Spartinivicinus poritis: one gene and its partner. The protein of the gene in region 2 interacts with the protein of the main gene of each other region in a pairwise test. Links are inferred from orthologs where the notes say so. Each region holds a gene or a part of one and is shown on either strand. Other genes may lie near its edges.

Region 1 (3,210 bases), on a different replicon or contig from region 2:
TTCGCCGCAGCCACACTCACTGGCGACATTTGGGTTATTAAACTTAAACCCTTCATTCAAGCCTTCTTTAACGAAGTCAAGTTCAGTGCCATCAATATACAATAGGCTTTTGGGGTCAACGACAACCTTCACCCCCCGACTTTCAAATACCTGATCTTCTGCTGCCAGCTCATCAACAAACTCAAGAACATAGGCAAGCCCTGAACAGCCGGTAGTTTTTACACCAACCCGGATGCCAACACCTTTCGCACGACTGTTTAAATAACGGGCCACGTGTTTAGCTGCCGACTCCGTGAGGGTAATTGCCATAATTTCAACACCTTTGTTTTGTCACTATGCTGCTAACAATTAATAAAAAACCTACAATTGTTTTCGAGTCTTATGCTGTAGTTAAAAAGTATCAACAGCTAATTTTCACTTTTAGTCAAAACCAGCGCTTCCATAGAGATCCCCTCTTTCTAAAGCCCTGGCTTTTTTAATTAATTGCTATTGATCTGTACTTAACTTTAACTGCTACGCTTGTTGCGATAGTCCGTGACTGCAGCCTTGATCGCATCTTCTGCTAATACAGAGCAGTGAATTTTCACTGGTGGTAACTCTAACTCTTCAGCAATACTGGTGTTTTTAATTTGCTCTGCCTCATCAATCGTTCTACCTTTCATCCACTCAGTCACAAGCGAGCTTGAGGCAATCGCTGAGCCACAACCATAGGTTTTAAACTTGGCGTCTTCAATGACACCTTCATCATTTACCTTGATTTGCAAGCGCATCACATCACCGCATGCAGGAGCACCCACCATCCCCGTACCAACAGAAGGATCTTCTGCATCCAGTTTGCCCACATTGCGTGGGTTTTCATAATGATCTATCACTTTATCACTGTAAGCCATTTTGAACTCCTCACCCTTAATATCTGAATGCTACTAGTGCGCAACCCACTCAACTTTTGAAATATCCACGCCGTCTTTATACATGTCCCACAACGGTGAAAGCTCTCTTAACTTAGACACGGCTTTTCGTACTTGCTGCGCGGCATAATCAACTTCTTCTTCAGTTGTAAAACGTCCAAGTGTGAAGCGAAGTGAGCTATGAGCCAGCTCATCGTTAACACCTAAAGCCCTTAACACATAAGAAGGCTCTAAACTGGCTGACGTACAGGCTGAACCTGAAGAAACAGCTAAGTCTTTAAGTGACATTATGAGAGATTCACCTTCAACAAAGTTGAAGCTAACATTCAAGTTCCCAGGCAAGCGCTGGGTATAGCTGCCATTAACATAGACCTCTTCCATATCTTTAAAGTGGTCCCAAAAGCGATTACGTAACGCTAGTAAACGTTCCTGCTCTGCAGCCAACTCTTCTTTTGCGATACGGAAGGCTTCGCCCATCCCAACAATTTGGTGAGTTGCCAGTGTACCTGAGCGCATTCCACGCTCATGACCACCACCATGAATTTGAGCTTCTATTCTTACCCGTGGCTTACGTCGAACAAAAAGGGCTCCAATACCCTTAGGGCCATAAACTTTATGAGCAGAGAATGACATTAGATCTACTTTCAAAGTGGCCAGATCAATATCGATTTTCCCTGCACTTTGGGCAGCATCGACATGAAAAATGATTTTTTTCTCACGAGTAATTTCACCAATTGCAGCAATATCAGTGATCACGCCAATTTCATTATTAGCATGCATTAAGGACACTAAAATAGTGTCTTCACGAATGGTATCTGCAACGACTTGCGGGGTAATAATTCCTTCGGGATTAGGCTCTAGATAAGTAACTTCAAAGCCTTCGCGTTCCAATTGACGACAGGTATCAAGTACTGCTTTGTGCTCAATTTTAGAAGTGATTATGTGCTTACCTTTTTTCTGATAAAAATGGGCAGCACCTTTAATAGCCAAATTATCAGACTCAGTAGCCCCAGAAGTCCAAACAATTTCACGCGGATCACAGTTTACCAAGTCGGCCACCTGACGCCTGGCATTCTCAACCCCTTCCTCTGCTTTCCAACCAAAGGCATGAGACCTTGAGGCAGGATTGCCGAAATGTGTCGTTAGATATTCCGACATCTTTTCAGCCACTCTTGGGTCAACCGGAGTGGTAGAAGAATAGTCCAGGTATAACGGTAGTTTCATTGATTACTATCTCCAGCGCTTACTACGCTCCAGGCTTAATCTCAACTCTATCAAGCAACTACAGTTGCTTTCATTTAGTAAACGGTTCTAACTAGCAGCGAGTCAGGTCAAGGTTGAGGCATCAATTCGCTCAACTAACTTTTGCTCACTTTGCTTTTGGTTGTTGACCCGCTCTTCTTGGCGAGTTGCAACATCACGTACTTCTCGCTGGGCCACTAAATCAGCCAAGCTAATTCCACTTAAAAATGTATGTATCTGCTTACTTAAATCACACCACAAATGGTGGGTTAAACAGGTATCACCTTGCTGGCAGCCGGTTTTGCCATGACAGCGGGTCGCATCCACCGACTCATTAACTGCATCAATTACTTGTGCTACATGAATTTCTTGGGAGGAGCGACTCAACCGATAGCCACCACCAGGGCCTCGAATACTGGTAACTAGCTCATTACGTCTCAACTTAGCAAACAGTTGCTCCAAGTAAGACAAAGAAATTCCTTGGCGTTCTGATATATCTGCAAGCGCAACTGGCCCTTTATCAGCATGTAGGGCAAGGTCTAACATTGCTGTAACTGCATAACGGCCTTTGGTAGTTAAGCGCATGTCGATTACTCTGTGTGTCGATTGCTGTTATCGCTTACAATTTTAAGAAGCTATGGTATATAATCGCAGCTCTCTTCAGCTTTAAGAACTTTAAAATTTTTCTTCACTTAAACTTCAAAAAGTTATTAGCAAACTCTAGTTAAAGATTATGCTAAAACCAACCAAATTGATCAAGTATTTATCCCAGTATTTTAGTCAAGTATTTTTCAAGGACACCTTAGTCAACTCAATCAGCCACCAAACAACCAAAATCTTTGGGTATTCCAATTCATGAAGGGAAGTTGCAACTGCAGTAATCCAAAAGGCATTGGTTCAGATAAACCACTGAAAGATATCTGCAGCCTGATACCTTATTGGGCTAAGTAATATTATCTTTTTCTCTATCAGGTTCATTTACCTCTTGGGGAGGGTGGGACTGATGCACCCCTACAGCAGGCTCGGATGATTTTTCTTCAAGATCACTTGCAACAGAGCT
Region 2 (3,051 bases):
TTAACCTTTTTTACAGCTCAGGCTAAGCACATGCCAGATAAGCTAACACACCTCGCACCACAATCTGCCTGGGATCAGCACTTTCAACAACTATATCAGCGTCGCTACCTGGGAGAGCTCAGTCAAGCTACTCAGCTGGCTATTGTTAACTTAACCACCATCAGCCACTGGCTGGAACAACGGCAAAAAACACGACCACTTTGCCCTCAAAACAAGCCAACACCCAAAGCAAGAATTTTAAATACTGTTTTCAGAAAATTTTACATTGGAGAGGTTCAGCCTTACCTGGCTCACCTAAACCAGTTACAAGTTGAGTGGCAACAAGCCATGCAACGATTATTGCAACAGCTTTCGACCCAATCAGCCCATCCAATTTGGCTGCGATTTAAACGCGAGCTGATAGGACAGCCAAATCAACCTGCGTTACAACTTATTTTGTTTAAGCAAGCAACAAAACGCCATGCCAGAGCCTGGGAACAATTATTACAGCAATGCCGATTGATGCCTCAGCTAAGTGATTGAAACTTTGATTGCTTTTTAATGATCCAAACTGTAACGTAATTATTACTATTAGAAGATAGGCTTGCATTTAGCCACAAGTCGACTGGTATTGTCTTTGCTTACAGTACTAGTGGCGCAACTCGCTGTGATTTGCTAGGGCAGTCAGTCACTAACTATACTGAAACTGTAGTAGCAAGCCAGAGTGAGATTGTAGCTAACCTGCAGGGAAGCAGTATTAGGCCAGTCAGTCACTCTTTGCAGCAGGATGAGGTCTTTTATGCGTACCTTCCAAGCCAAAAAGCCCAGCGAAAATGTCATTGATATCTTCACCCGCCAACCTGTCGCCAATCAGGATTCCCGAAAAGTCATTCGCCTTGCACCTGAATTAGATGGTCTCGAAATGCTTTACAGCAATGACTCCAATCCTAATAAGCTGTTCAGCATGAAAATTCTCTGCTGGGCATTACGGGCAAATGGCGAAGTAGTAGCCATGGTTCCCTGGCTTAATGACATTGTCAGTTGTGATGAATTAAATGACCCCCTTAACGGCCATTGGGAGGGTTATTATGATGCTGGGATTGACGAAATATTTTTTGAAGCACCTCTGCATAAAATTGTTGAATTGGAAAGCTCTGCTGAATACTACGAAGCCTCATTCGAAAAGGCTGACGATGTCGTGCATGAAATTCCAGATAATATTGGCACCCATGCCATTATTACCTACAATAATTTTGCCAGTTTTTCTCTGGTAGAAGTCGTCAGTTGGCGTTTGTTACATAACGGTCGCATTCACGCGATGTTAATTGATGATAATAAAGTAGAATCAACGCCCGTTTTACCAGGTGACCCTTGCCTGTTTGCAGCGCAAAATCATCCAGGATTTAAGTACTTTTTTCATCATCGCATTGCCAACAAAATTAAATCCAATGACCCAGAAGCCATGGCTGCCTTTTCATTATTGGTAGATACGTAAGCGTATTAAATTTTTAATATCATCAAAAAAAGCGTTATTCCCCAGCGATTAAAAAAGGCAAGATAAAGTGTATTTAGCCTTTTTTAATATAATAATAATATTTTTGTTCCCGCTCATCCTGGGCCACTAAATCATGATTTAAGAACGCACAGAATTTTGGAATGTCGCGTGTAGTTGAAGGGTCTGTTGCCACGACTTCCAGTACATCACCCGCATTAATATCCCGAATTTTATTATGCAGTAACATCACTGGTTCAGGACAACACAGCCCAGAAGTGTCCAGTTGAAAGTCTGCTTTAATAGCCATAATCTCTCTGTCTTCAACGTCAATAATGTAGACTCATAGTGTAACAATAATTTAGTTAAGGAACACGAGAAATAGTCAGGCGCTAATAGGATACAACCTTTGCACTGACAACCGGCACCTGTTGGCAAGGCGTTGTTAGCTGTAGGCTATAGCCTTTAGGGTTTTGCAGACCAAACAAATCAACTTTACTACCATTGTAAACTGGCCCACCAAATTGAGCTTCCAGCAAAAAAGGTTGAGGCGGTAAGGGAAAATGGGCAATGGCTGCAGCCAATAACCATAGCTCCTGTACAACATCCCGTCGATAACCCATCATCCGTGCCAGTAGTGAAGATACATAGAGGGGATGGTAATCACCTGAAATACGTGCAAACTGCCTTCCCATATCCACAGGTACATACCAGTAGCCAACTTTCAACAACTGTGCATTTAGATGGCACTGCTGCTGACGAAACGCTTCAGTCAGTTTTTGTCGCCCTAGGCTTACAAACCCTACTTCAGCTTGCCAAATAATTTCCTGTTGAATCATGGCATTTATCAATAAAGTCACCTGACAACCTAGCGCAGATGGCTCTACTGCTGTTAAAAAAAACTTAAAATCAATCGCTGTTTGTTTATGTAGATATTGCTTCGCTAATACGCGAATCCACGCTAGCCGGGTAGTCAATAAAGATAAAGGTAAGTTATCACCTTGTAACAATTGCATTTGAATAGGAGCTGTTAGTGACAACCAATATAAAGGAGGAATTTCATGGCTATACCATCCTCTATCCCCTAAAAACGCAACATCAGTAACCAGGTTAACCCCACAAATGTCAGCATAAGCCGTCAAGTTTTGCTGATCAAGCTGCACATTTGCCCAACTAGCCCGTATCCCAGGAATATTGGCTTCTTTTGAGTCAGGTATCCAGTGTTGCCAGTGAAGTTTGGCGTATGTCCAAGGGTATAAAGGTTCTAAAGAGGAAGAGGCAATATGAATAGACTGCGAATACTGCGGCATTAACACTAACTCAAATAACTACAAAAATACCTTATCTATATATACAATTAGCACAGCCTCCAACTGATTACCAACTCTTGACTGTCTTTGATAATAATTCTTCAAGCATTTTTCATAATGAAATACTACACTGGCGGTAAGTGCTATTGTCAGCACATATCATTTATCCACACGACAAAAGTAGGCTATTGCAACAGGCATGAGCACAGAGGTTTTGTGATAGTCTAAAAAAACAGCAAAGATAATAACCCATGATTAAAGTCATTATTG

The links.
Region 1: the proteins of tusA (region 2) and ORQ98_RS00900 interact in binary tests that used the Escherichia coli proteins (3 or more experiments, as listed by UniProt). The link is inferred for Spartinivicinus poritis from one-to-one orthologs.

What each region holds. Positions count from the first base shown.
Region 1 is NZ_JAPMOU010000001.1:200,855-204,064, forward strand. Bases 29-2,909 are described here. They hold ORQ98_RS00900 (IscS subfamily cysteine desulfurase), read right to left. Parts: upstream 2,133-2,909; coding sequence 924-2,132; downstream 29-923. Other genes in these bases: iscA (iron-sulfur cluster assembly protein IscA), read right to left, coding at 29-309; iscU (Fe-S cluster assembly scaffold IscU), read right to left, coding at 507-890; iscR (Fe-S cluster assembly transcriptional regulator IscR), read right to left, coding at 2,235-2,735. Outside these bases: more of iscA, read right to left, coding at 1-28; cysE (serine O-acetyltransferase), read right to left, coding at 3,094-3,210. UniProt on the Escherichia coli protein: Master enzyme that delivers sulfur to a number of partners involved in Fe-S cluster assembly, tRNA modification or cofactor biosynthesis. Catalyzes the removal of elemental sulfur from cysteine to produce alanine.
Region 2 is NZ_JAPMOU010000026.1:30,538-33,588, forward strand. The notes cover bases 165-2,886. They hold tusA (sulfurtransferase TusA), read right to left. Parts: upstream 1,782-2,886; coding sequence 1,548-1,781; downstream 165-1,547. Other genes in these bases: ORQ98_RS18305 (DUF3080 family protein), read left to right, coding at 165-522; ORQ98_RS18310 (hypothetical protein), read left to right, coding at 779-1,474; ORQ98_RS18320 (hotdog family protein), read right to left, coding at 1,864-2,781. Also shown: more of ORQ98_RS18305, read left to right, coding at 1-164; ORQ98_RS18325 (antibiotic biosynthesis monooxygenase family protein), read left to right, coding at 3,033-3,051. UniProt on the Escherichia coli protein: Sulfur carrier protein involved in sulfur trafficking in the cell. Part of a sulfur-relay system required for 2-thiolation during synthesis of 2-thiouridine of the modified wobble base 5-methylaminomethyl-2-thiouridine (mnm(5)s(2)U) in tRNA.